4 regions of the Hypericibacter sp. genome follow, and region 4 is predicted to be linked to each of the others. Evidence: predicted binding sites of a transcription regulator. Region 4 holds the regulator's gene; each other region holds the start of a gene.

Region 1 (7,149 bases), on a different contig from region 4:
AATTCTCCGAGGCTAATCCCTTCTGGGGCAAGCCTCGCGCACTCGATGAAGACGCGGTCTGACGCCGTTTTCTCCCAAGATGCGTCGCCGGGTCGCATCGGCGCGGGCGCCGGGCTGAACTTTTCCTTCATCATCCCGGCCGAGAATGGCGCCGCGGAAGCAGACCGTCCCGGTGCATTGGATAGGGACCGGGCGACCTCTTCCCAGACCCTGTTCCTCCCCGGAAGCGCCGGTCATGCCAATCGTGCCGTCTTCAATCGACAGCTTCTTCAGATTCGAGGCCGCCAACGACGAGGCGGCCAACGATCTGGGCTTGGGCTCGGTCTCATCGATCGCGCCAGTCGAGGTCGTGGCCGAGACGCAGCCGCTGCATCAGCTCGTCTATGTCAGCGCCTCGCGCGTCAATTGGAGCGAGGCCGAGCTCGAGCGGCTGCTGACGCGCGCGCGCATCCATAACGGCGCGCGCGGCATCACCGGCATGCTGCTCTATGTCGGCGGCAATTTCATTCAGGCGCTGGAAGGGCCTCCGGCTGTCATCGCCTCCTTGATGGACCGCATCCGCGCCGACAAGCGTCACTGGCATGTCCAGCGCATCGTCGATCGCCGGGTCGGCATGCGCGATTTCACCGACTGGTCGATGGGCTTCCGACGCTGCCGTCCGGCGGACCTCGTGGCGGCCGGTGCTGTCGATCTCGCCCGCGACGACGCCATCGCCAAGGCGCTGGTCGGCAGGGACGGTCTCGCGGTGGGGCTTCTGCGCCGCTTCTGCGACCAGAATCGCTGACGGAGACGGTCTCCCCGCCAGACGTCACACCAGGTCGCGCGGCACCACGAAATCGGTCAACCGGCCGATGCCCGGCAGCAGCTCTTCCCAGCGGTCGATATCGAACTGATAAAGCGCCAGCCCGCCCGTCGGGAACTTGCCGCGCAGTTTCGCCAGCCCCGCCGCATCGCCGTCGCCGAACAGGCGCTCGGCCAGCTCCTGCAGTCCGGGGTTATGGCCGACGATCAGCACGGAATCGGCCTCGTCACCCGCTTGGCGCAACCGGACCAGCAGCTCGTCCGCGTTCGCCAGATAGAGCTTGTCCTCATAGACGACCCGCGGTGGCTTGGGGAGCATCAGGCTGACCAGCTCCCAGGTCTCGCGGGTCCGGCGCGCGGACGAGGCCAGGACCAGGTCGGGCAGGATCGCGTGGTCGCGCAGATAGACGCCGATCGGCGGGGCCGCCCGGCGGCCCCGGGGCGCCAAGGGGCGCTCATGGTCCGAGAGATCGTCCTCTTTCCAGCTGGATTTGGTGTGTCTGAGGAGATAAAGCCGTTTCATCGTGCCTTGGCGGGAGCGCGGGGCAGGCTTGGCCATCGCCGTCTATCTCCTTGAATTTAGGCACTCTTTATCGCGGCACAAGATGCCTCGTTGTCATGACATTTTCATGAAGCCCAGCTAAGATTGCAATTGATCGCCGGATTCCCATGGCCGCCATGCGAGGCTGGCTGTCCGGCCGTCACCTTTCCAAGCAGGGCATACCCCCCGTGGATGATTCTCAGCTAACCGAACGCGCCGTTGCCAACGTCGCCAGCGAGACGCGTTTCATCAATCGCGAGCTCTCCTGGCTCGCCTTCAATGAGCGCGTGCTCGAGGAAGCGCAGAACCCGCGCCATCCGCTTTTGGAGCGGCTGCGGTTCCTGTCGATCTCCGCGAACAATCTGGATGAGTTCTACATGGTCCGCGTGGCGGGTCTCAAAGGGCAGGTCGCCGCCGGCGTGTCGACGCCGAGCCAGGACGGGATGACGCCGGCCCAGCAGCTGGTCGCGATCAATCAGCAGTCGAGCGAGCTGATGCATAACCAGCAGGCCTGCTGGCGCAGCCTGCGTCAGGCCTTGCGCCAGGCCGGCATCGCGGTGATCGATGCGCCGGAATTGACGGCCGACGAGAGGCAATGGCTCGACGCCTATTTCCTCGACCAGATCTTCCCGGTGCTGACGCCGATGGCGATCGATCCGGCCCATCCGTTCCCCTTCATCCCGAATCTGGGCTTCGCCCTGGTGCTGGATCTCGAGGGCCTTACACCGACCGGCAATTCCTTGCGGGCGCTCTTGCCGCTGCCGTCGCAATTGCCGCGCTTCGTGCGCCTGCCCGGCGCCAATATCCGCTTCCTGCCGCTCGAGGAGCTGGTCGGCCTCTATCTCGACCGGCTCTTCCCCGGATTCAAAGTCGCGGGCCTCGGCTATTTCCGCATGATCCGCGACAGCGAGATGGAGATCGAGGAAGAGGCCGAGGATCTGGTCCGCCTGTTCGAGAGCGCGCTCAAGCGCCGCCGGCGCGGCAACGTCATTCGGCTGAAAATCAATTCGGCGATGCCCGAGGATCTGCGCGCCTTCGTGATCGATGAGCTGGGGGTTTCGCCCGGCGACGTCTTCGTCCTCGACGGCATCCTGGGCCTGGCCTCCAGCTCCAAGCTGATCGTGGATGACCGGCCCGACCTGAAGTTTCCGCCCTATCACGCGCGGTTCCCTGAGCGCATCCGCGAGATGGGCGGCGACTGCTTCGCGGCGATCCGGCAGAAGGACATCGTCGTCCATCATCCGTTCGAGAGCTTCGATGTGGTGGTGCAGTTCCTGCGCCAGGCCGCGCGCGATCCCAATGTGGTCGCGATCAAGCAGACGCTCTATCGGACCTCCGACGATTCGCCGATCGTGAAGGCGCTGATCGAGGCGGCGGAGGCCGGCAAGTCGGTGACGGCGCTGGTCGAGCTCAAGGCGCGCTTCGACGAGGAAGCCAATATCCGCTGGGCGCGCGACCTGGAGCGGGCGGGCGTGCAGGTCGTGTTCGGCTTCATGCAGCTCAAGACCCACGCCAAGATCTCGATGGTGATCCGGCGCGAAGGCACCAGCCTGCGCGGCTATGTGCATTTCGGCACCGGCAACTATCATCCGATCACGGCCAAGGTCTATACCGACCTCAGCTTCTTCACCTGCGATCCCGCGCTCTGCCATGACGCGGCGCGGACCTTCAATTACATGACCGGCTACGCCAAGCCGGAGAAGCTCGAGAAGATCGCGATCGCGCCGATCTCGCTGCGCTCGACCCTGATGCATCTGATCGAGGAAGAGATCGAACATGTGAAGGCGGGTCGGCCCGGCGGCATCTGGGCCAAGATGAATGCGCTGGTCGACCCCGGCCTGATCGACGCGCTCTGCCGCGCCTCGCAAGCCGGAGTCCAGATCCGTCTCGTGGTGCGCGGCATCTGCTGCCTGCGGCCCGGCGTGCCCGGTCTTTCCGAGAATATCCAGGTCAAGAGCATCATCGGCCGTTTCCTCGAGCATTCGCGCATCATGTGCTTCGGTAACGGCGTGCGGCTGCCCTCGCGCAGCGCCAAGGTGTTCGTCTCCTCGGCGGATTGGATGCCTCGTAATCTCGACTGGCGTCTCGAGGCGCTGGTGCCGATCGAGAATCCGACCGTGCATCAGCAGGTGCTCGACCAGATCATGGTCGCCAATCTCAAGGACGAGGCGCAAAGCTGGATTCTCGGCGCGGACGGACGTTATAGTCGGGTTCCGGCGGGCCCCGATGCGTTCAGCGCTCACACCTACTTCATGACCAACCCGAGCTTGTCCGGTCGCGGCAGTGCGATGAAGCGCAAGGCCCCGTCCCTCGAGCTCAAAAAGGCGTGACGAGCGGCATGGCGGAAAGCGGAGCGGGGAAATCGCGGTCACCACGAATCGGTGTGGTGGATATCGGTTCCAACTCCATCCGTCTGGTGGTCTTCGACCGCCTGAGCCGAGCCCCCTGGCCGCTGTTCAACGAGAAAGTCCTCTGCGGGCTGGGCCGCGGCCTCGAAGCCTCGGGCGAGCTCAACAAGAACGGCGTCGCCATGGCGATCTCCAATCTGGAGCGCTTCGTCCGATTGGCCGAGGGCATGGAGGTCGGCAATCTCGACATGGTGGCCACGGCCGCCGTGCGCGATGCCGAGAACGGCGAGGCCTTCGTGCAGGAGGCGGAGCGCCGCTGCCAGCGCAAGATCCGCATCATCTCCGGCGAGGAGGAAGCCCGGCTTTCGGCGCTGGGGGTCGCGTCGGGCATGCCGGAGACCTCCGGCGTCATGGGCGATCTGGGCGGCGGCAGCCTCGAGCTGGTGCGCCTGACCCGCGGCGAGCCCGGCCGGCATGTCACCTTGCCGATCGGCCCCTTGCGGCTCATGGACATCGCCGATGGCGATCGCGACAAGGCGCGCAAGGCCGTCGACCAGCATCTGGAAAAGCTCGACTGGCTCGAGGAATCCAAGGGCGGCGATTTCTATCCCGTCGGCGGCGCCTGGCGGACGCTCGCGCGCATCCATATGGAGCAGGTCCATTACCCGCTGCATGTGATCCATGCCTACACCATCAGCCGGCGCGCGGCCGAGGAGCTGGCGCGCGTGATCAGCCGGCTCGGGCGCCGTTCGCTCGCCAGCATCCGCGGCGTACCGCGCCGGCGCCTCGACAGCCTGCCGTTGGCAGCCCTGGTGCTGGAGCGGGTGCTGCGCCTGGCGCGGCCCGAGCGGGTGAACTTCTCGGCCTATGGCTTGCGCGAAGGCTTGATCTTCGACCGGCTCTCGCCGGCCGAACAGCGCAAGGATCCGCTGTTCGAGGCCGCCCGCGACCTGGCCCTGCTCGAAGGCCGGTTCAGCTCGCAGGGTGCGCGGCTCAAGGCCTGGCTGACGCCGCTGTTCGAGGCGAAGGAATCGCCGGCCGCCGCCCGGCTGCGGCTCGCCATCTGCGAGATCTCGGATATCGCCTGGCGCGAGCATCCCGACTATCGCGCCGAGCAGGCCTTCATGCGGATCCTGCGCCTGCCGATCGGCGGGCTCGATCATCACGAACGCGTCTTCGCCGCCGTCGCCATCGCGCAGCGCTATGGCTTCGAGGGCGATCTGCCCGGCATGGAATCGATGTTGCGCCTGCTGAGCGACCAGGCCCGCCGCGATGCGGATCTGCTGGGGCTGGGCTTGCGCCTGGCCTATTCGCTGGCCGCGGCGCCGGCCTTGCTGGACAGGACCGCGCTGGTGCGCTCGGGCTCGCGTCTCACGCTCAATCTGCCGAAGGGCGAGGAAGCGATGTTCGGCGAGGCGGTGCAGCGCCGCCTCGAAGCGCTCGGCCGCGCGCTCGACCTGCCGATCGGCACCGCGACCCTGACCAATCGACGGGCGGGGTAGCGCACTCGATGTGGACGCTCCACGGCAGGAGGACAGCGTGCCGCGGGGGCGTGCATGCTGTCGACCGACTGGGCAGGGACAGCAGTGGCATTGGCCTGCGGCGATACCCCGCGATCACGGCCGGCGGTTACGCCGAGCACGGTTCATTGCCGCCGCAATCTCTCAACGAATTTCATTTGCAGAGGAACAAGGGCTGATCGCAGTCGGCAGTGAGGCGTTGCGGTGTCGCCGGCTGCGAGAACGGATATTGACACCCGCGGGTGGCCTATCTTGTATTGAGCTGGTAACGACGTGGAATCGTAACAGGGTTTCAGCGCAGGATGAGTCAACCGCAGAATCGCGATTCCGCCCTTGCCCCGGTTCGGCGAATACCAGCGCATGTGGTTGTCTGCGGTCACTCTCGGAGCGGCACAACCCTCTTCTACAACATGCTGCGCACCACGGTGACCAATTTCGAGTTCATCGATCGTGAATGCACGGCTACCAGTGTTATCGGCGAAACGCCCGCCAGCTACATCACGAAGCGGCCACTGGACATTCTCAAATACGACGAGATCGTGCGCAGCAATCGTCTCGGCAAGAGGCTCCATTTCATCATCATGATCCGAGATGTGCGAGCAGTCATAACCTCGCGTCATAAGATGGTTCCCGACGACTATTTCGTCGGCTTCGACCACCAGTATTTCTTCAAGGATCAGATAGTGAAGCCCGTCAATCCGGGAGTTCTCGCGATCCATCAGGCCATCTCCCACGTTCTGGCCATCGCGCGGCCGATGCCGATCGTGTTGAAGTATGAAGATCTGGTCCAGCGGAGCGACGAGGTGCAGCGGGCTTTGGGACGTCAGGTTGGGTTCGAGTATTCGGGTAGATTCGCCCAATTCTTTGAGCATGACATTCCGGATCAGTTGCAGGTCGCCTTGAACGGCAAGCGGCCGCTGGATCCGACCAGCATCGATGGGTGGCGCGCGCCGCAGCACCGTGAACGGATTCGGCAGCAATTCCTGGCATGCCCAGCGCTGTTTTCCATTCTACGCTCCTATGGGTATGAGGAAGACGATCGCTGGTTCGAGGAATATCGTGCGGATTCGCCGCCGGAAAGATCGGATCGGTCATGACCCTGACGCTGAACTCCGGCAACAACGCTTCCGCCGATTGGAGCCACCGTAGCGAGGTCGGGGATATTATCGGGATAGTGAGAGCTCGCCTTTCCCGCTCACCAGTAATTCTGGTCCGCTGGAAATCGCTATGAGTGCGGCATTTGTTTTTCTGCATATTGGCGCCTAATGGCAGTTCCCGGACCTGCTCGTCCGCTCGATTCGTGCATTTCACAAAGATGCCGAGATTATCCAATGCACGGATCACGATACATTGGCCATCGATGGTGTCGACGCGGTCAGCCGATTTGCGGTGATCCGAAAAAACTGATGACGTTTCGCTTGGGAAACTTCGCCGCATTGAACCGGCGAGATCCCGCAATTTATGTCGATGCGGATATGTTGTGCGTGCAATCGCTGGGCCCGGTCACGATTCTCGCTGGTTGCGATGTCGCGGTTTGCGGCCGGGAATACGGTCTATCGATCCTGATTAATCCTGAGTTCAGAGGCATGGATTTTTCGGAGCATGGCGATAAGACCTTTGGACAGGTGTATCCTTATGTCGCTTGCGCGACCATTTCGGCCGATGGATTGTTTTGGGCGGACTGTCTGGCCAACCTCAACGCTCTACACCCAAAATTCCACCGTTGGTACGGTGACCAAGAAGCAATCCGGAATGTTGTCAACTCTGGCCGATATCGATTTACCGTCCTACCTGAGAGTATCTATGGATTTCTTCCCGGTGAGGCGTTTGGCTGTGTGCCGCCGCGCCTGCTGCATTTCAAGGGTAACGATCGGAAACCCGCGACGTTCGATTATGCCAAGAGATTGGGATTAATCTAGGTTCGGTCGTGAAAGCACGC
Region 2 (7,149 bases), on a different contig from region 4:
CCGATGATGGGGCGCCTGCTGGGCCGCATCCCGGCGCTCGAGACCGCCGGCATCAAGCAGCTCATCAACGGCCCCGAATCCTTCACGCCCGACGGCAACTTCATCCTGGGCGAGGCGCCGGAGCTGAAGAACTTCTATGTCGGTGCGGGCTTCAACGCCTTCGGCATCGCGTCGGGCGGTGGCGCCGGCAAGGCGCTGGCCGAGTGGGTCGCGGCCGGCGAGTCGCCGATGGATCTCTGGCCCGTCGATATCCGCCGCTTCGGCAGCGTGCATCAGGATCCGCAATGGGTGCTGACGCGCACGCTCGAGGCCTATGCCCATCACTACAGCATGGCCTGGCCGCATGAGGAGCTGGAGAGCGCGCGGCCCGTGCGGGTCTCGCCGCTCTATGAGCGGCTGAAGGCGCAAGGCGCCTGCTTCGGATCGAAGCTCGGCTGGGAGCGCCCCAACTGGTTCGCGCCCGACGGCGTCGAGCCCAAGGACATCTACAGCTATGAGCGCCAGAACTGGTTCGATCATGTGGGCGCCGAGCATCAGGCGGTGCGCGAGCGCGTCGGCGTCTTCGACCAAACCTCTTTCGCGAAGTTCATGATGATCGGCCGCGACGCGGAGCTGGCCATGAGCTGGATCTGCGCCAACGATGTCGCCAAGGCGCCGGGACGGCTGATCTATACGCAGATGCTGAACCGCCAGGGCGGCATCGAATGCGACGTGACCGTGACTCGCCTGACCGAAGAGAGCTACTACATCATCACCGGGACCGGCTTCGCGACCCACGACTTCTCCTGGATCGAACGGGCCATCCCGCAGGGGCTGGATGCCCGGCTGATCGATGTAACCTCCGCCTTCGCCGTGCTGTCGGTCATGGGCCCGCGCTCGCGCGACACGCTGAGCGCCGCGTCGGGCGCCGATTCCTCCAACGCCGCCTTTCCCTTCGGCAGCTGGCAGACCGTCATGATCGCGGGCACCCCGGTCAGAGCCCTGCGCGTCACCTATGTCGGCGAGCTCGGCTGGGAGCTGCATTTCCCGGTCGAATGCGCCGGCGCCGTCTATGACGCGGTCATGGCGGCGGGTCAGCCGCATGGCATCGTCAATACCGGCTATCGCGCGATCGAATCGCTGCGGCTCGAAAAGGGCTATCGCGCCTGGGGGTCGGACATCGGGCCTGACCATACGCCGCTCGAGGCCGGCCTCGGCTGGGCCGTGAAGCTCAAGCAGAACACGCCCTTCCTCGGTCGCGAGGCCCTGGCCAAGCAAGCCTTGGGCCCGCTCAAGAAGCGGCTGGCCGGATTCAGCGTCGAGAACCCGGCCATCGTGCTGCTGGGCCGCGAAACCATCTTCCGCGACGGCAAGCAGGTTGGCTGGCTGACCAGCGCCGGCTGGGGCTACACGGTCAGCCGGAACATCGGCTATGGCTATGTGCGCAATCCCGAAGGGGTGCCGACCGATTGGCTGAAGTCGGGACGCTACGAGCTGGAGGTCGCGGCCGAGCGCGTGCCGGCGCAGATCCATCTCGACGCGCTTTACGATCCGTCCATGTCACGAATCAAGGCGTGACGCCCGCTGCCGATAAGCTAGGCTTGCGCCCATCCGTGAACACCTGACCGGGCGGACCGCTCCTGCCTGGAAGAACGAGAAGTCAGATCCCGCATGTCCGACCTGCCGATCCGCAAGGTGCTTTTCATCAGCGCCGACCAGTGGCGCGCCGAATGCCTCTCCGCCGTCGGTCATCCGGTCGTCAAGACCCCGCACCTCGATGCGCTGGCGCGCGAGGGTGTGCTGTTCCGCCGCCATTACGCGCAAGCTTCCCCCTGCGGGCCGTCGCGGACCAGCATGCTGACCGGCATGTATCTGATGAATCACCGCTCCGGTCGCAACGGCACGCCGCTCGACAGCCGCCACACCAATATCGCGTTGGAGGTGCGAAAGGCGGGCTATGACCCGACCCTGTTCGGTTACACCGACACCAGCCCCGATCCACGCCGCTACGCGCCGGACGATCCGGTCCTGAAGACCTATGAGGGCGTGCTCCCCGGCATGACGGTCGGGCTGCAACTGCCCGACCATATGGCGCCTTGGATCGCCGATCTGAAGGCCAAGGGCTATCAGTTCCGGGATCGCTGGGACGTCTATAAGCCGAAGGCGGATTTCGTGACGCCGCCGGGACGCGGCCATTCCTTCGCGCCGACATTGTTCTCGGCCGAAGACAGCGAGACGACCTTCCTGGCGAACGCGGTCCTGCGCTGGCTGTCGGTGCGCAGCGACGAACCCTGGTTCGCCCATGCCGTATTCCTGCGCCCGCACCCGCCGATCATCGCGCCCGAACCCTATAACGCGCTCTACGATCCCGCGACGCTGCCCATGGCCGTACGCGCAGCCAGCGCCGAGGCAGAGGCGAAGCAGCATCCCTTCCTCAAGCTCGCGCTCGCGAGCCTGCGCGAGAAGGGAGCGTTCGACGAGCATTATCCGAACGACCTCCTGGAGATCGACGAGTCCGAGGTCCGCCAGCTGCGCGCGATCTATTACGGCATGATGACCCAGGTCGACGATCAGATCGGGCGCCTCATGGCCCATCTCAAGGCGACCGGTGAAGACCGGCATACGCTGGTGATCTTCACCTGCGATCACGCCGAGATGCTGGGCGATCACTGGATGTGGGGCAAGTCGGGCTATTTCGATCAGGCCTACAACATCCCGCTCATCATCCGCGATCCGCGCCGCCTCGCCGACGGCACCCGCGGGCAGCAGATCGACCGCTTCACCGAGGCGGTCGACCTCATGCCGACGATCCTGGAATGGCTCGGGCGCGATATCCCGCATCAATGCGACGGCCGGTCCCTGCTGCCGCTGATCGAGGGCGAGGCGCCCGCGCGCTGGCGCGAGGAGGCCCATTACGAGTTCGACTTCCAGGACATCGTGCACCAGATCCCGGAATCGACCTTCAATATCTCGAGCGACCAGTGCAGCCTGGCCGTCCTGCGCGGCCGGCGCTTCAAATATGTGCATTTCGCGGCCTTGCCGCCGCTGCTGTTCGACCTGGAAAAGGATCCCTTCGAGCAGAAGAACCTGGCGGGCGATCCGGCCTTTGCCGGCGAAATGCTGGCCTGCGCCCAGAAGATGCTCTCCTGGCGCATGGAGCATGCGGAGCATGTGATGAGCCGCATGTTCGTCACCGAGACCGGCATGGCCGAGCTGCCCCCACGCAGGCGGTAAAGCGCCTCGTCGCAAGCGGACCGATTCCAGCCGCGCCGGCGTAGTTGGGCTCCCATCCGGGCGTGCATATTGCATTTGTGTGACAGCGGCGTTATGCCGTTCGATAGCGCTCCGACGGGCATCGACTCCGGCCAGTGCCGGCCGCCGCGATGATCCAGGGGGCGGCGCCTCGACAGCGCCGCCCTTCCGCCGCCGGCCTCGCCCGAGGTCGAAACAGCGCTCGCAGGCCAATCAAGGAGGCCAGCATCAACGGCACCGACTTTCTCGTGAATCTGCTGGGTGCGGCGGCGCTGCTGGTCTGGGGCCTGCGAATGGTTCGCACCGGCGTCATGCGTGCCTTCGGCGGTGATCTGCGCCGGCGGCTGGGCCGCAGCCTGCGCAACCGGTTCGCCGCCTTCGCCGCCGGGCTCGGGATCACGATCCTGCTGCAAAGCGCCACCGCGACCGGGCTGCTGACCGCGTCCTTCGCCTCCCATGGGTTGATGGGGACCGCCTCGGCCCTGGCGGTGATGTTGGGGGCCGATGTCGGCTCGACTGTCGTCGCCCAGATCGTGTCCCTTCTGCCCCATGGGCTGGCGCCGCTGATGATCCTGGCTGGGGTCGTGGTCTTCACCATGAGCCGTGGCACCCGGCTGAAGGATATCGGGCGGACCATCGTGGGACTGGGGCTGATGCTGCTCTCCCTGCGGCTCATCGCCATGGCGGCCGAGCCCGTGCGCAGCTCCGGCATCCTGCTCGAAGTATTCGAGGCGCTGGGCGACGAACCGCTCCTGGCGGCGCTGATGGCCGTCGTGCTGACCGTCCTCTCGACCTCGAGCCTGGCCGTGGTCCTGCTGGTGATCGCCTTCGTCGGCGGCGGCTTGATCCAATTGCCGCTGGCCCTCGCCTTGATCCTGGGCGCCAATCTCGGCTCGACCCTGATGCCGCTGATCGGGACGGCGACCTCGGGACCCGAAGCCCGGCGCGTGCCGCTCGCCAATCTGATCTTCCGCCTGACCGGCGTGGTGATCGCCCTTCCGCTGCTGCCCTGGATCACGCCCTGGGTCGCGCGGATCGAGCCGGAGCCCTGGCGGCAGGTCGCGGACTTCCATACCGCCTTCAATCTCGCGATCGCGATCCTGTTCCTGCCCCTGATCGGGCTGGTGGCGAGCCTCTGCACCAAGCTGCTGCCCGAGCGGCCGCGCGGCGAGGAGACCGGCAAGCCCCATTATCTCGACATCGCGGCACTCGATTCGCCGGCGGTCGCCATCGCCAATGCCGCGCGCGAGACCCTGCGGATGGGCGACATCATCGAGAAGATGCTGCGCCAGACCCTCGAGGTGTTTCGCAATGACGACCGCAAGCTGCTGCGCGAGGTGGAAGCGCTCGACGACGATGTCGACAAGCTGCACCACGCCATCAAGCTCTACCTGACCGAGATGGGCCGCGATGCGGTCGACAAGGGCGACCAGAAGCGCTCGATCGACGTCATCACCTTCACCACCAACCTCGAGCATATCGGCGACATCATCGACAAGAACCTGATGGAGCTCGCGGCCAAGAAGATCAAGAACAAGCTGCATTTCTCGGCCGAGGGCTTCGCCGAGATCTGCAACATGCATGCCCGCGTCGAGAACAATCTCAAGCTTGCCCTCAACGTGTTCATCTCGAACGATGTGAAGCTCGCGCGCCGTCTCCTCCAGGAAAAAGTGGCGTTTCGCGAGATGGAATGGGCGGCGTCGGAAGGCCATTATGGCCGGCTGCGCAGCGGCAAGACCGAGAGCATCGAGACATCGAGCCTGCATCTCGACATCCTGCGCGACCTGAAACGCATCAACTCGCATCTCACATCGGTCGCCTATCCGATCCTGGAAGCGACCGGAGAGTTGACGCAGAGTCGATTGCGCAAGCAGGACGGCGAGATCGGCAACCCCGCCAAAGTCTCCTGATTTTTCAATCCCGTAGAGACCCGCGACCGCCGCGTGTGCCGGTTTCGGCGCTCCCAAGTGGGTTGATCGCGTTGCACCGCCTTTCTATGGTAGGAGCGTGCGTGATCGAACGGTTCGCCGATGCGGACCTCGCGCGGTCGAATCAAGGGCCTGCCGGCAGAAGAAGAGAAAGTCCGAACGGACCCTCGGGGCCGGCCCGGTCTCGGCGAATGAACAGACAGGAGGAGGCATCCCATCATGAACCGCTTTTCGACACCCCGTTTCTCGCGTCGTAATTTCCTTGCCGGCACCGGCGCTGCTGCCGTCGGCGTCAGCCTTGGCACCTTTGCGAAGAAGGGGTGGGCGGAAGAGGCGAAGAAACTGAACGTCTATAACTGGGACACCTATATCGGCCAGACGACGTTGCAGACCTTCACCGACAAGACCGGTATCGCGGTCCAGTACGATCTCTATGCCAACAACGAGGAGCTGTTCGCCAAGCTGAAGGCCGGCAATCCGGGCTATGACGTGATCTTCCCGTCCGATTACATGATCGAGACGATGGTCAAGCTCAACATGCTGATGGCGCTCGATCACGCCAAGATCCCGAACATGGTGAACATCAATCCCGCCAAGCAGTTTTCCGATCCCGCCTTCAATCCGGGCCTGAAATATGGCGTGCCCTACATGTGGGGCACGATCGGCATCGGCTATCGCAAGTCGAAAGTCCAGGAGCCGAAGAGCTGGAAAGCGCTGTTCGACGATTCGAGCCATGCCGGCAAGATCGCGCTGCTGGCCGATGCGCGTGCGGTGCTGGGCATCGCCCTCAAATATCTTGGCTACAGCATGAACACGACCAACGAAGCCGAGGTCCAGAAAGCGAAGGAACTGCTGATCAAGCAGAAGCCGAACATCAAGGCCTTCGCCCCCGACAGCGGCCAGGACATGCTGCTCTCCGGCGAATGCGACCTGGTCATGGAATGGAACGGCGACATCATCTCGGTCATGGCCGAGGACCAGGATCTCGCCTACAGCGTGCCGGACGAGGGCACCATGGTGTGGACGGACAATGTCTGCATCCCGACCGGCGCACCCCATCCGGACAACGCCCATGCCTTCCTCAATCATCTGCTCGATGCGCAGGTGAATGCCGAGATCGCGAACACAATCAAATATGCGACCGCCGACAAGGCGGCTCAGGCTTATATCGCCAAGGAAGACCTCGAGAACCCCGCCATCTATCCGCCCGAGGAAGTCGTCGCCAAGAGCGAGTCCCTGGTGGATGTCGGCGAGTTCACCCCGGTCTATGACAAGGCCTGGACGGAAGTGCAGGCCGCCTGATCGGCAGTCAGACCGAACGAGAGCCGGAAACCGGTCGGGGGATCGTTTAAATCATGCAGGATTGGCGCAGGAGCAAACTGGCCTTCTTTGTCCTGCTGATTCCCCCGACTGCCTGGCTCGTCATCTTCTTCACCATCCCGCTCGCCGTCGTCTGGGTCTACAGCTTCGGCCAGCGCGGTCCCCTGGGCCAAACCATCATCACCCTCTCCTTCGCCAATTATGCGCGGACGATGGAGTGGGTGAATCTCTACATCACCCTCAAGTCGCTCTGGATCGCCACGGTCACCACCGCCATCTGCCTGGCGATGGGTTTCCCGCTGGCGATGGGCGTCGCCTTCGCCCCGCCGCGCTACAAGAACCTGCTGCTGCTGCTGGTCATCCTGCCCTTCTGGACCAACCTGCTGATCCGTACCTATGCCTGGATCGCGGTCCTGCGCACCAACGGCTATGTCAATTTCTTCCTCGAATGGGTCTGGAGCGGGCTTGATTGGGTCTTCGGCGGCATCCTCGGCGAATTCCAGCCGCTGGAGCTGCTCTATAACCAGGGCGCCGTCATCGTCGGCCTGGTCTATGTCAATCTTCCCTTCATGGTGTTGCCGCTCTACGCGACCCTGGAGAAGCTCGACAAATCCTATCTCGAAGCGAGCCTCGACCTCGGCGCCAGCCAGTGGCGCACGCTCTTCTCGGT
Region 3 (7,149 bases), on a different contig from region 4:
GTGTAGCGGGGCGACGCGAACAGCGCGCGCACCGTGTCATAGGCTTCGCGGCGCAGGGTCTGCGCTTCGTCTTTCAAATGCTCCAGCGCCAGCTCATCGGGCAGCCGCTTCAGGATCGGCGGCAAGGTGTAGCCGGTGAACACGTCCCAATCGCGGGCGGGGCTCAATTCCTGCTGCAGCCAGCGCAGCTCGCCCGACAGCCAGCCATGAACCTCGTCGCTCATCAGATGGCGATAGGCCGTCACCAGGGCGCGCATGCGGCGCAAAGCCACCCGTGCCTGATGCACGCCCTCAGGATCCTCGCCGCGTTCGGCCGTGACTTCATTGGCGCCGAATTGCGCCAGACAGGCCCGCGCGATGTCGCCGAAGGCCGATTTTGCCGTTGCGTCCCGCTCGATCGTGATGGAACTGCCACGGCGCGCCTCGGGCTCGGCGCCGACGAAGAGCTGGTAGCCACGCGCCGCCTTGGTCCGCCACTCGATCCGAAAGGGCCGGCGGCCAGCCAAGTCGATCGCGAGATCATAGAGCGCTTCTTTGGCCCCCAGCTTGAGCTCGAGCTCCAACTCGGTGAGCGGCATGCGATGGGGGCCGCTCTGGATCTCACCTTCGTCCAGTGCCACCTCGATCTCGGCGCCGCCGACACCCAGGAGCCAAGTCCGCCGTTTGATGTCGGTGCTGAAAACCGGAACCAGCCGATGGGCAATCTTCTGTTTCTTCAGGAACCGTTGCATCGCCGGATCGGCGATCTGCGACAGATCGGGCTGCGCCGAGGGAACCGTCTGCTCGAACTCGGCATGCTGTTGCAGGCCGCCACCCTCGGCGCCAGCGACTTTCAAGGTCTGGATGAACCGCTTGCCGATCTGGCGCACCCGCAGGGCCATGCCCGCCTGAGACAGGCGCAGATCGGGGGTGTCGTAATAGATGCTGAAAAGGCGCCGGGTGACGGGTTGCTTGAGCGCCTGGGCCTTGAGCGTGGGATCCCGGCGCAACGCCCCGACCAGATCGGGGGCCAGCGCCAGTTTCAGTTCGATCTCCTCCGCCATAGGTCTCCAGAATCGCTCGCCACTTCAGGACTTGGACCGGCACTCAATTACCGGCCCGGCACCCGACAGAAAAGTTACTCTTTCGAGTCATTTTAGGGTCAGTTTTATGTCGCCCACTAAATTCCGCTTTCCTGTCCGTACCTTCAGAAACCATCGGACGGGCGGCCAAGTTCCTCCAGGACGCTGCGCGCCAGGCCGGGCGTGACGCCGCGGCCTGCCGCCAGGGTGGCGCGATCAAGCGCCGCGACCATGGCTCCGGCCGCGGCAAAGGAGCGTTCGATCCGCATCAGGATGTAGTGGCGAAGCTCGGGGCTGACCGACAATTGACGGTCCGTGAAAAGCTTGGCCAGGATCGCGTCCAGCAATCCTTCATCGGGTGCGCCGATCGCGACCGCCGGTGCCGCCGAGAGGCGCGAGCGCAGGTCGGCCAGGGTCAGAGACCAGCGTGCCGGCGGCTGGGTCGCCAGCAACATGAGATGCCCGCGCCGTTCCGCCAGCAGATTGTAGAGATGGAAGAGCCCGCGCTCGCGATCCGCATCGAGCTCCAGATCGACATCGTCGACCAGGAGTGCCATCCGGCCTTCGGCCAGTTCCGGAATCCGGTCGATATCTGCGAGCGCCGCCGCTGGCACCGCCCGGGCCTGCGCCTGTTCCGCCCAGATGCGGCCCAGATGCGTCTTGCCGGATTCCGCCGGTCCATGAATCGTCAAGGCCGGCGCCGGCCAATCGGGCCAGAGCGCGACCCAGGCAGCCGCCCCTTCGTTACAGGACGCGATCACGAAATCGGCGGCCGCGAGCGACGGCGCATGGTCGAAGGGGAAAGGGATCTGCGACAAGGGAGCCGACCGGACGCGGATCAATTGCCGCTATCGAGCGGCGGTGTGTCGCCCCGATAGATCCGGCTGCCAAGATAGTGGCTGAGGCTGTAGCGCGCGAGCACGCCGCAGACGGCCGCGACCGGCACCGCCAGCAGCAGGCCGACGAAACCGAACAGGGACCCGCCCGCGAGCAAGGCGAAGATCACCCAGACGGGGTGCAACCTCACCCGATCGCCCACCAGCTTCGGCGTCAGAACGTAACCCTCGATCACCTGCCCCACGGCGCAGACGCCGACCACCATGGCCACCCCCTGCCAGGTCCCGAATTGCGCCAGCGCCAGCGCGACCGAGCCGGCGAGCGCGAGGAAGCTGCCGACGAACGGAATGAAGGAGAGCACGCCGGCGATGAGGCCCAGCGCCAACCCGAAATCGAGTCCGATGAGACTGAGGCCCAGCCCGTAATAGAGCGCCAGGCACAAGCACACCGTCGCCTGGCCGCGCGCGAAGCCGGCCAAGGTGCGGTCGATCTCGTGCAGCTGCCCGCGAATCTCGTCGGCATGATCGCGCGGCAACCAGAGATCGAGCTTCATTGTGATCTTGTCCCAGTCGCGCAGCAGATAGAAGGTCACGATCGGCGTGATGAAGATCAACGACACCAGATTGGCGAGCGCGAAGCCGCCGCTGAGAATGGTCCCCAATGAATCCGCGCCCCAGCCGGCGATCCGTCCGAGATAGCCGGTGACGTCGCTCATGCTGGGCGCGGCCGAGGCCGGCAGATGCGAGCGCAGCGCCTTCAGCAGCGGCCCGAGCTTCGCGGTGACGGCCTGGATGTAGGTGGGCAACTGACCGAAGAAGTCGACCAGCTGCGCCTCCAAGGGCGGCAGCAGGACCGCCGCCAATGCCAGAACCGCCAGCAGGAACAGCGCCGTCACGATGGTGGTCGCCCAGGTGCGCGAGCAGCCCATCTTCTCGATCCGGTCGCAGAGCGGGTCGAGGAAATAGGCGATGGCCATGCCGGCGACGAAGGGCAGGAGGATGCTGCGCAGGAAGAACAGGGCCACGATCAGAAGCACCAGCCCGATGATCCAGAAGCGCAGCTGGTGCTCGATCTTCACGACCGCCCTCCCCGCGCCAAGGCTCGCCGGCCCCACACCGTTACATAGGCTGCGCCCGAGGCCAGCGTGCTGGCCGCCACCGCGTAGCTCAGCCACCGCGTGATCTCGGCGGAGCCGATGCCGAGGCCCAGCTCCGCCAGCACCACGCCGATCAGGGCGATCTGCAGCACGGTGTTGAGCTTGCTGATCAGGAGGGGCTGCATGGTGAGCGACTGCGTCAGCGTGTGATAGAGGATGGCGCCGCCGATGATGATCACATCGCGGAACACCACCAGGATCACGAGCCAGACGTCGATATGTCCCTCATGGCCGAGGGTCACGTAGGAGCTCACCAGCAGGCATTTGTCGGCGAGCGGATCGAGATAGGCGCCGATCTCGCTGCGGGCGTTCAGGCGGCGCGCGAGATAGCCGTCGATGGCGTCCGAGATGCCGGCCACCAGGAACAGCCAGAAGGCGGCCGCCAAGCGATCGGTCAGCATCAGCCAGACCGCCAGCGGCACCGCCAACAGGCGCCCGAGGGTGATGAGGTTGGGAAGGAGCGCGGTCAACCCGGCGGCGCTTTCAGGGCGTCGTCGAGCTGCTGGCGGCGGGTGCCGCCGCTGTCGAAACCAACAGGCGCTGATCGCCGTTGGTGGCCAGGCTCAAGCGGCGCTCGTTCAGCGCGCTCATGAGCTGCGTCTCGTCGCCGACATAGACCAGGTCGAGCGCGGCCGATTTCGTCGTCAGGGTTTGAATGTCCGCCCGCTTCAGGATCGGCACGCCGGCCAGCCGGCGCCGGATGTCGATCCAGGCGGCGTAGCTGTCGATGGGAACGGTAACGGCGAGATGCTGCTCCGCGCCGGAGACGACCAGGTTCTCCTTGCGCAGCGAATCCTGCAGCCGCGTCTCGGCCTGTTGGACGGCCGCCGTATAAAGCTGATCCAGCGCCGTACCCGTCACGCTGACCTGATCGGTGAAGCTGTCCACCAGGCCCGCGAGACCGTAGCGATAGCCGGCGATATCGACGCGACGCGTATCGCTGGTCGCGTCGGCATTGAGCTTGGCGACCACGACCAGCGACTGGCTGGCACCATGACGCTGCGCCAGGGTCGCGAGCTTGGCCGTGTCGCCCGCCAGCGCGGCCGGCGCATCGATCATGCCGGCATCGAGCTCGTCGCCGGACGGCACCACGATCGGCACCAGCGTGTTGCCGCCGGCATCGGCGGCCCAGGCGCTCAACCAGGCGTTCTGCGGGTCCCACAGCAGAGTCTGGCCTTCCGCCTGGAGCACCGGCAGGATCAGGATCGGCGCTGTCGGCATGACGGCATAATGCACGCCGCGCTGCTCGAGCAGCGCTCGGACCGAATCGCCTCGGAAGCGGAAGCTCAGCTTGCCGATATAGCGAACCGCCGAGGCCTTTTCCGATTCGACCTCGAAGTCGCTGACGAGATCGGAGATGTCGGCGTCCGTCAGCCGCGGCAACGACGCCGCCTGCTGCGGATCGGCCAGTTGCGCCATGAGCTTGTCGTAGGCGATTCGCTGGCCGAGAACGATGGCCGCTTCCCGGGCCGCATTGGCGCTGCCGGCGGTGACATCGACATCGACGTCGCCCACCGTATAGGAGGAAGGGCCGACGCCGGCAGCCTGGACCGGAGCCGAAAAACCCAACAACAGGAGGAGTATCCCCAGCGCTGCCGCCTGCCACAGCCACCCTTCGCGGCTCCGGGCCGCCCGACCTTGCGCCATTGCAAACCTGTGGCTATTCACTATTGTTCCCGCGCCGTTTGTTCCCGCGCCGTTCTGGGGCGGCCTCGGGTTATAGCTTAGTCGATGCGGAGGACGCCATAAACAGCCCGAATCAGCCCGAAAGCGGCCAGACTTACCGCGACGCGGGCGTGGATATCGATGCCGGCAATGCCCTGGTCGATGCGATCAAGCCGCTGGCCAAATCCACCGCACGCTCGGGCAGCGATGCCGGCCTCGGCGGCTTCGGCGCCTTCTTCGATCTGCGCGCGGCCGGATTCAAGGACCCGATCCTGGTCGCCACCACCGACGGCGTCGGCACCAAACTCAAGATCGCGATCGCGACCGGGCGGCATGACCGGATCGGGATCGACCTCGTCGCGATGTGCGTCAACGATCTCGTGGTGCAGGGCGCGGAGCCACTCCTGTTCCTCGACTATTACGCGACCGGCAAGCTCGAGGTCGCGGCCGGGCACAGCATCATCGCCGGCATCGCCGAGGGCTGCCGCATCGCCGGCTGCGCACTCGTGGGCGGCGAGACGGCCGAGATGCCGGGCATGTATGCGCATGGCGACTACGACCTGGCGGGCTTCGCGGTCGGCGCCGTGGAGCGCGGACAGCAACTGACGGGCGATACTGTCGCCGCCGGCGACATCGTGCTGGGCCTCGCCTCGAGCGGCGTCCATTCGAACGGTTATTCGCTGGTGCGCCGCATCGTCGAGCGCAGCGGCCTGCGCTATGACGAGAAGGCGCCCTTCGCGCCGGACCGCGATCTGGCGACAGCCCTTCTGGAGCCCACGCGTATCTATGTGAAGAGCGGCCTGCCGCCGATCCGCGCCGGTCATATCAAGGCGCTTGCCCATATCACCGGCGGCGGTCTGATCGAGAATCCACCCCGCGTGGTGCCCGACCATCTCGCGGTCGAGATCGACGCGGCGCGCTGGACGCTGCCGCCCGTGTTCGGCTGGCTGATGCGCCAGGGCAACGTCGCCGCCGAGGAGATGGCGCGGACCTTCAATTGCGGCATCGGCATGGTGGTGGTCGCGGCGGCGGATCATGCCGATGCGGCGCAGGCCGCACTCGCGGCAGCCGGCGAGACCGTGCATCGGATCGGAAGGATCACCGAACGGCGCGCCGGCGAAGCGGGTGCCCGCGTCCTCAACATGGACAGCGCATGGCGGCGCTGAAGGTCGGCGTCCTCATCTCCGGGCGCGGCAGCAATCTGCAGGCGCTGATCGAAGCCGGCCGCGATCCCGCCACCAACGCCCGGATCGTTCTGGTGCTGTCGAACAAGGCCGATGCCGGCGGTCTGGCGCGGGCGACCGCGGCCGGGATTCCGACCGCCGTCATCGATCGCAAGGCCTATGCCGATCGCGCCGGCTTCGATGCCGAGCTCGACCGCCAGCTCAGGTCCGCCGGCGTGGAACTGGTCTGCCTCGCCGGCTTCATGCGGATCCTGACGGACGGCTTCATCGCCGCCTGGCATAACCGCATGATCAATATCCATCCCTCGCTGCTGCCGGCCTATCGCGGCCTCGACACCCATGCCCGGGCCTTGGCCGACGGCGTCAAGCTGGCGGGCTGCACGGTTCACTATGTGCGTCCCGAGCTCGATACCGGTCCCATCATCCTGCAGGCCGCGGTTCCGGTGGCATCCGATGACACGCCCGACAGCCTGGCGGCGCGGGTGCTGACCGCCGAGCATCGCGCCTATCCGCTGGCCCTGCGGCTGGTCGCCACGGGCCGTGTCAGGCTGGATGGCGAAAAAGCCATCCTCGACGGCCGGGATGTTCCTGCCGGAATCATGATGAATCCGGCCGATTGACGGGCTTGCCGCCGCGGTTGCCGAGCCGGGGGCCGCTGGTCTAAATAAGGGCGCCCGCTGTCGGCTCCTTGGCGGACCGGCACCCGAAAGACACCGATAGAGGATCTCGCGCGCGATGGCTCAAGACGATCAGATGCTCCATGACCATCAGCAGGCCTATAAGGGCTTCGTCAAATTCAGCACCATCGCCGCGGTGCTGATTGCCGTGGCGCTGGGGCTGATGGGACTGACGCTGCTTTAAATCCGGCAGCGCGACGCTGAAATGCAAAAGGGCGGCGGCCTCGGTGATCGAGGCCGCCGCCCTTCGTCGTTCCCGCCGGGAAAACCCGGCGTCGGCCGTCAGCCGACGATTTCGATGCCGCTGAAGAAATAGGCGATTTCTTCCCGCGCCGTCTCGGGCGCGTCCGAGCCATGCACCGAATTGGCCTCGATCGATTCCGCGAACTCCTTGCGGATCGTGCCGGGCGCGGCATTGGCCGGGTTGGTGGCGCCCATGATCTCGCGGTTGCGCGCGATCGCGTTCTCGCCTTCCAGCACCTGGAGCACGACCGGGCCGCTGGTCATGAAGGTGCAAAGGTCATTGAAGAAGGGCCGGGCCTTATGGACAGCGTAGAAGCCCTCGGCCT
Region 4 (7,149 bases):
CGCGAGGATCGTGATGCCTGGCCTTTGGGCCGGCGCCGGCGCGGCGGCGTGCTGCCCGAGATCCTCGAGGCGCGGCGCGACATCAAGCGCGCGCTCAACGAGCTCGAGGATGCATCACCGGAAGAGCAGGCCCGCATCGCGGCGATCCTGCGCCGGGCGGCCTCGGATATCCGCGGCAAGTCGGGCTGACGATCTGCCCGCGGCCTCCCTGGCAGCGAGAGGCCGCGGGGCAGATGGCCCGCGAGCCGTCAGTGAAGCGTGAAACTGATGCTCGCGCTCGCCGAGGCGGGATTGTTGCTGCTCGAGAGCGAGACCGAGGTCCCGGGACCGCAGGTGATTCCGTTCCCGCAACCGAGCGACTGCGGCCCGGTCCCGTTCTGGGTCACGGGCGGCCCGGTGCCGATCTGCGCCGAGACGGTGTTGCCCGGGGGCAGCACGCTCAGCAGCGTGGGGATGAAGCCGGTCAGCGCGTTGAGCGTGCTCTGGCTGCCGTTGGCGAGTGCGGTCCTGGCCGTGGGAGTCAGGGTCCCGAGCAGTCCTTGCGTCAGGGCCCCGAGAAAGCCCGTGCCGCGCAGATCGCCCATCTCGCGATCGTTCAAGGCGACCGCGTCGCCAAGACCGATGCGATCGGCGCTGAGGACAGCGTCGCCGGCGAAGCATGGGAATGATGAAAAAGTCAAAACGCCGGCAAGGCCGAGAAACGCCAGCTTGCCCGCTGAAACCAGCATGGAAGGCCTCCGTTGCGACACCGGGCCTGAGGGAAATCGGGTGAGCGGGGACCATATCACCGCACCTCGCCGCCGATCCAGAACGGAGACCCCATCAAAAGTTGCAACGGCGATTAAATTTCCGTGATGCTCCACCGGGATCAACATGGAGGATCCCGTGCCAATGTCGGCAAGGCACATCAGGAGCAGCTCGCAGATCGTCGACCGCCTGGAGCAGCATTCCGTTCACTCTAAGGATTCGGAGTCCCGATGACGATGTTGCGGGTGATCGTAAAACTGAAGTGATGCACGATCGTGATATTGATGTGACGCGTGATCACGACGGGATTTACGATCGTCCCCGCGAGGTCGCTCCCGGAGACGCCCGCGCCGCGAAGCTCGTTCAACTGTGCGTCATTGAGCGCAATGCCGTCGATCGCCCCCATGCGGTCGGCAGTGAGGGTCGTATCGCCCGCATTTCCAAGAGAGATGGCTGACAACAAGCCGCCCGCAAAGGCGCCGGCGGCGAAAGCCAGCTTGTGTGCTCGTGTAAGCATGGGACCCTCCCGTATAAAGGTCAGCATGACAGCCTGGAAACAGACAAAAATCCTGCCGTCCGTCGGACGGCAGTCCCTTCACTTGGCTGTTAGACGCGGTCTCAGGGATGCATCCGACATCCGCGGCAGGTCACCCTGACGAGCTGCCTGACGTTGAGACACAGCGGCGGTCTCAGGCAGCTTCCTGCTTCATGGCACTGCCCAGAACAAACACTCAGTGGTTGATGATCGTGGTCCTGGTCACGTTCACCGACACGCTGCCTGAAGGGGCATTGTTATTGGCGGATAGATTGACTGTCATCCCGGCGGGGCAGGTAATCCCGTTGCCACAACTCAGCGTCACCGGCATCGTTGTGCTCGTTCGAAACCCCGTCTGATCATTGAGCTGTGCCTTGACGGTATTTCCCGGCGGCAGCGAGTTCAGAAACGCCTGGAAGGCGCTCCCGAATATGCCGGTGCCACGCAACTCGCTCATCTGCCCGTCATCGAGCGCGATGCCGTCAATCGGGCCGATGCGGGCGGCGTCGAGGCGTGCGTCGCCGGCATTTGCAAGCGAGATCATCGAAAGCAGGCCACCCGCAAATGCGGCGGCGGCCAAAGCCAGTTTGTGTGCCCGTGTCGACATGGGAACCTCCCAAATGAGGATGAACACAACTGCTCCTGCCCGTTACTCGTAACCGAGTCGCCGCGTCGCTCGGGAATCTCTCGATTGCGGCAACCTGATCATCGATGGACCCACCCAACGCCAATGCAGCGTTGTTCCACCGGCAAATCGTCGCCCGCACCCTAACGGCTCAGTGCGGATTCACCGCCGTGATCACGGTCACCTGTCCAGACGACCCGGGGGTGATCTGGTTGCTGCCGAAGATCTTGATGGTCGTCCCCGGCGCGCAGCTGATGCCGTTGCTGCAGCTCAAGAACAGCACACCGGGCCCGTTGAGCGATGCCGTCGGCAGGTGGCCCAGTGCCGCGGAAAGGGCTGCGGTGAAACTCCCGAGAAAACCGGTGCCGCGCAGTTCGCCCATCTGTTGATCGGCCACGGGAACCGCATCGGCGATGCCGATACGGTCGGGGCGGAGGGCAGAGTCATCGGCGAGGGAATGTGACGACGCGGTGATCAAACCGCCGGCAAGGGCAATGGCGAGGAACGCCAGCTTGCGTGCTGGGAGCAGCATGTGAGGCCTCCGTTGTGACACTGGGCCTGGGATGATTGGATGAAGCAGAAGCCTAGCATCCGCCTTCCGGCCAATCCAGTACGGAGACCGCATCAAAAGTTACGAAGAGCACGGTTAGCGTCACACTCAATCGGAAGCAAGGCTGTCCTGCTTCCGATCACTCAGTGCGTGATGGTGAGGTTCACGGCCATATTGCCCGCGGGCGCCGCGTTGTTGGCGTAGAGCGAAACCGACATGCCCGCAGGGCAACTTAAACCGTTTCCGCAACCCAACGATTGCGGCGCGGTTCCGATCCGCATCACGGTCGGCTGATCATTGAGCTCCGCCACAACCAGGTTGATGGCGGGCAGCTCGTCGAGAAATGCCGGAAAGAAGCTTTCCAAAGCGCCGTGCGCACCGCTGGGCGCTGCGCCAGCCATCGAAGCGCTGTCGGATTGCTCCAGGAGCCCGAAGAGCAGGCCGGACAGAGCCGTCTCGAAACCGCCGCCCCGCAACTGGCTCATGGACTGATCCGTGAGCGGCGTGACATTCGCGAGACCGGTGGCCTCGAACAAAGCGCCGACCTCGTCCGCCGATGCGGCGGGTGCGATCAGGAACAAGCCCGAGGCGCAGGCAATGACCGCCAGCGCCAGCTTACGTGCCGGAATGAGCATGAGATGTCTCCGAGCGACTCTGTGAATGACAGGGTGGATCGGCACCCGCTGTTCCACAGTCCTCGGAGCGCCAATCCTTCCGCCCAGCGATAACCGGGATAGGGTTAAGAAAGCCGCTAGAACCGGTCAGGCGCGCTGACACATGTCATGCTGGCGAACCCGCAACGCCAATCCCCATGGATCGCGTTCGAGTTACGAGAAGGCGGGATATCGGAGAGGGCAGGCCGTGCGCCATCGGAAGCAGCCTGGCTGCTTCCGATGGCCGCAGGACCTATTGCTCGCGGTCGAGCGAGTAGCCGGCCGAGCGAACGGTGCGGATCAGATCGAAATCCGCCCCGTCATTGATCGCCTTGCGCAGGCGCCGGATATGGACATCGACCGTGCGCGGCTCGACATAGACGTCGGGACCCCACACCACGTCGAGCAGCTGCTCGCGGGTGAAGACGCGGCCCTGATGCTCCATCAGATGGCGCAGCAGGCGGAACTCCGTCGGCCCCAGATGGATGTCGCGTCCGTTGCGACGCACCCGGTGCGCGATGAGGTCCATCATCAGGTCCTCATATTGCAGATTGTCGCCATCGAGCGCCGGCCGCGAGCGGCGGAGCAGCGCCCGCAGCCGGGCGATCAGCTCGCCGGGGCTGAAGGGCTTGGTGACATAATCGTCGGCGCCGCTGTCGAGGCCGCGAACCTTGTCGGCCTCCTCGCCGCGCGCCGTCAGCATCACCACCGGCACGGCCCGGGTCTCGGGCAGGCGGCGGAGCTGCCGGCAGACCTCGATGCCCGACACCAGCGGCAGCATCCAGTCCAGAAGGACCAGATCCGGCCGGCGTTCCTTGGCGAGGAGAAGCGCCTCCTCGCCGTCACGGGCCTCGATCACCTCGAAGCCTTCGCGCTCGAGATTGTAGCGCAGCAGCGTCACGAGCGCCGCCTCGTCCTCGACCACGAGGACGAGCGGCTTGGCTTGCTGCTTCTGCATCGATTGCGGCCTAGGCGCCGGCGCGTCCGCCGGGCGTGGGTGCGATTGCATAGCTTGTGACATCCCCTTTGGGTCTGGCGATTTCGATCCCGCGACCGTGGACGAGGAAATAGACGGTCTCCGCAATATTTGTTGCATGGTCACCGATGCGTTCGATGTTCTTCGCGATGAACATCAGGTGGATGCAGGAGCCGATGTTGCGCGGATCCTCCATCATGTAGGTCAACAGCTCGCGAAACAGACTGTTGTAGAGCGAATCGACTTCTTCATCGCGGCTCCAGGCGGCGACCGCCCGCTCCGCGTTCTTGTCGACATAGGCGTCGAGAACGTCCTTGATGATGCTCTGCACCAGCTGGCCCATGCGCGGAATCGCCTGCAGCGTGCTCACGGGCTGGGCCTGCGAGATGGCGATGGCGCGCTTGGCGATGTTGGTGGCGTAGTCGCCGATCCGTTCCAGATCGGCCGAGATCTTGAGGGCGGCCACCACCTCGCGCAGATCGGAGGCCATGGGCTGGCGCAGGGCCAGCATCCGCACGGCCATCTCGCCGATCTGATGTTCCAATTCGTCGATGCGTTTGTCGGCCTGGATCACCTTCCCGGCGAGCTCGGCATCCCGGCGCATCAGCGCGTCGGTCGCCGTCTGCAGCTGGACCTCGGACAGCCCGCCCATCTGGGCGATCGTCCGGTTCAGCAGCTTGAGCTCGTCGTCGAAGGACTTGACGATATGTTCCGCGGTCATGTCGCGTCCTGCTCCCTTGGGTCGTTCGGTCTCGATGCCGCTTCGGATCAGCCGAAGCGGCCGGTGATGTAGCCCTGGGTCCGTTGATCCTTCGGGCTGGTGAAGATCTGAGGCGTATCGCCGGTTTCCACCAACTCCCCCAGATGGAAGAACGCCGTGCGCTGGCTGACGCGCGCGGCCTGTTGCATGGAATGGGTGACGATCACGATGGTGAAGTTCTGGCGGAGCTCGTCGATCAGCTCCTCGATGCGGGCCGTCGCGATCGGATCGAGCGCCGAGCAGGGCTCGTCCATCAGGATCACCTCGGGGCTGACGGCGATCGCGCGCGCGATGCAGAGGCGCTGCTGCTGGCCGCCGGAAAGCCCGGTGCCGGGATCCTTGAGGCGGTCCTTGACCTCCTTCAAGAGGCCGGCGCGCTCGAGGCTGGTCTGCACCACCTCTTCCAGCTCGCGCCGGTTGGTCGCCATGCCGTGGATGCGGGGGCCATAGGCCACATTGTCGAAGATCGTCTTGGGGAAGGGGTTGGGCTTTTGGAACACCATGCCGACCCGCGCGCGCAGCACGACGACGTCGAGATCGCGCGCATAGATGTCCTCGTTGTCGAGCGTGATCTTGCCGGTGACCCGGCAATTCTCGATCACGTCGTTCATGCGGTTGAGGCAGCGCAGGAAGGTCGACTTGCCGCAGCCCGAGGGGCCGATCAGCGCCGTCACCTCGTTGCGGCGGATGTCGAGCTCGACATGCTTCAACGCATGTTTGTCGCCGTAATAGACGTTGGCATCCCGGGCCGCGATCTTGATCGGCTCATGGCCCTTGAGGGGCATGCCGGTCGCGGCGGCGGAAGCCGGTGCGGTTGCGAGCGTCACCATCGACATGAAGCGGACCCTTTCCTACCAGCGACGTTCGAAGCGGCGGCGCAGATAGACGGCAATGCCGTTCATCAGCACCAGGAAGACCAGCAGCACCATGATCGCCGCACTCGTCTTCTCGACGAAGCCGCGCTCGGGGCTGTCGGCCCAGAGATAGATCTGCACCGGCAGCACCGTGGCCGCGTCGGTGACGCCGTGGGGCACGCCGACGATGAAGGCGACCATGCCGATCATGAGGAGCGGCGCGGTCTCGCCCAGCGCATGGGCCATGCCGATGATGGTGCCGGTCAGGATGCCGGGCATCGCCAGCGGCACGACGTGATGCGTCACCACCTGCAGCGGCGAGGCGCCGATGCCATAGCCGCCCTCGCGGATCGAGGGCGGCACCGCCTTGAGCGCGGCGCGGGTGGCGATGATGATGATCGGCAGGGTCATCAGCGACAGCACCATGCCGCCGACCAGGGGGGCCGAGCGGGGCAGGCCGAAGAAGCCGATATAGACGGCGAGGCCGAGCAGGCCGAACACGATCGAGGGCACCGCCGCCAGATTGTTGATGTTGACCTCGATCAGGTCGGTCCAGCGGTTCTTCGGCGCGAATTCCTCGAGATAGACCGCGGTCGCCACCGCCAGCGGGAAGGCCAGCGACAGGGTCACCAGCATGGTGAGGAGGGTGCCCACCACCGATCCGGCCACGCCGGCGAGCTCGGGCTCGCGGCTGTCACCAGAGGTGAAGAAGCTCCAATTGAAACCATGCTCGACCCGGTCCTGCTGGCGCAACGTGTCATACCAGCCGATCTGCTTGTCGGAGACGCGGCGCGCGCTTTCCGGCAGATCGCGCGAGATGAAGCCCTTGGCCAGCATGTCGAAGTCGGGACCGATCGGCACCGAGACCGTGACCGTCTGGCCGATCAGCGAGGGATCGGCCTGGACCATCTTGCGGATCTGGGTGTCGGCGCCGGAGCTGATGAGCGCGTTCAGATCGCGCTTGTCCTCGCGGCTGGTGACGTCGGGGAAAAGCTGGCGCAGGCCCTCGCGCAGCAGTTTGGTGTAGTCGGCCTGCATGATCGCGTCGGGATCTTTCGTCCCCGCCGGATCGATCACGGAAGGATCGAGCATCACCTCGAGGCGGACATCGGTGCGATAGAAGGCGCTGTAGCCCTTGCCGATGATGGTGACGAGCAGCGCCCCCAGCATGCCGGTCGCGACCAGCACGGCGAGAATGCCATAGAGGCGGAAGCGCCGCTCGGCCGAATAGCGGCGCTTGAGGCGCGCTTGCGAGAGATCGGGACGCCGGACGGGCATGGCGGGGGCCGTGATCTCAGTCATATCTTTCCCGGTATTTGCGGACGACGTGGAGGGCCACGAGGTTGAGCGAAAGAGTGACGAAGAACAGCATCAGGCCCAGCGCGAAGGCCGCGAGCGTCTTGGGGCTGTCGAACTCCTGATCGCCGACCAGGAGGGTCGCGATCTGCA

Evidence for each region. Region 4 encodes PhoB, which activates phosphate uptake and scavenging genes when phosphate is short. Its sites were predicted from a motif close to TNTCATAAAACTGTCA; they were not measured.
Region 1: ACREE8_RS00660 (RNA degradosome polyphosphate kinase) is a predicted target of PhoB. The motif match lies at 1,421-1,436, and genes of this name have one in related genera.
Region 2: ACREE8_RS04160 (Na/Pi cotransporter family protein) is a predicted target of PhoB. The motif match lies at 3,283-3,298, and genes of this name have one in related genera.
Region 3: ACREE8_RS00675 (CHAD domain-containing protein) is a predicted target of PhoB. The motif match lies at 1,140-1,155, and genes of this name have one in related genera.

Annotation. Positions count from the first base shown of each region.
Region 1 covers NZ_JBOHKS010000012.1:9,236-16,384, reverse strand. Annotated here, with positions in the region: gene ACREE8_RS00675 (CHAD domain-containing protein) at 1-62, shown strand, start outside; gene ACREE8_RS00670 (BLUF domain-containing protein) at 236-784, shown strand; gene ACREE8_RS00665 (SixA phosphatase family protein) at 809-1,360, opposite strand; gene ACREE8_RS00660 (RNA degradosome polyphosphate kinase) at 1,471-3,672, shown strand; gene ACREE8_RS00655 (Ppx/GppA family phosphatase) at 3,729-5,192, shown strand; gene ACREE8_RS00650 (hypothetical protein) at 5,513-6,307, shown strand; gene ACREE8_RS00645 (hypothetical protein) at 6,617-7,129, shown strand.
Region 2 covers NZ_JBOHKS010000053.1:73,460-80,608, forward strand. Annotated here, with positions in the region: gene ACREE8_RS04150 (GcvT family protein) at 1-1,557, shown strand, start outside; gene ACREE8_RS04155 (alkaline phosphatase family protein) at 1,651-3,213, shown strand; gene ACREE8_RS04160 (Na/Pi cotransporter family protein) at 3,480-5,141, shown strand; gene ACREE8_RS04165 (extracellular solute-binding protein) at 5,379-6,461, shown strand; gene ACREE8_RS04170 (ABC transporter permease) at 6,515-7,149, shown strand, end outside.
Region 3 covers NZ_JBOHKS010000012.1:16,849-23,997, forward strand. Annotated here, with positions in the region: gene ACREE8_RS00675 (CHAD domain-containing protein) at 1-1,043, opposite strand, end outside; gene ACREE8_RS00680 (HdaA/DnaA family protein) at 1,187-1,879, opposite strand; gene ACREE8_RS00685 (AI-2E family transporter) at 1,900-2,976, opposite strand; gene ACREE8_RS00690 (CDP-alcohol phosphatidyltransferase family protein) at 2,973-3,524, opposite strand; gene ACREE8_RS00695 (DUF2066 domain-containing protein) at 3,538-4,626, opposite strand; gene purM (phosphoribosylformylglycinamidine cyclo-ligase) at 4,800-5,885, shown strand; gene purN (phosphoribosylglycinamide formyltransferase) at 5,873-6,523, shown strand; gene ACREE8_RS00710 (aa3-type cytochrome c oxidase subunit IV) at 6,639-6,764, shown strand; gene ndk (nucleoside-diphosphate kinase) at 6,863-7,149, opposite strand, start outside.
Region 4 covers NZ_JBOHKS010000045.1:1,347-8,495, reverse strand. Annotated here, with positions in the region: gene ACREE8_RS03340 (PadR family transcriptional regulator) at 1-189, shown strand, start outside; gene ACREE8_RS03335 (hypothetical protein) at 249-728, opposite strand; gene ACREE8_RS03330 (hypothetical protein) at 959-1,264, opposite strand; gene ACREE8_RS03325 (hypothetical protein) at 1,479-1,889, opposite strand; gene ACREE8_RS03320 (hypothetical protein) at 2,059-2,439, opposite strand; gene ACREE8_RS03315 (hypothetical protein) at 2,601-3,092, opposite strand; gene phoB (phosphate regulon transcriptional regulator PhoB) at 3,364-4,068, opposite strand; gene phoU (phosphate signaling complex protein PhoU) at 4,079-4,807, opposite strand; gene pstB (phosphate ABC transporter ATP-binding protein PstB) at 4,855-5,631, opposite strand; gene pstA (phosphate ABC transporter permease PstA) at 5,698-7,002, opposite strand; gene pstC (phosphate ABC transporter permease subunit PstC) at 6,995-7,149, opposite strand, start outside.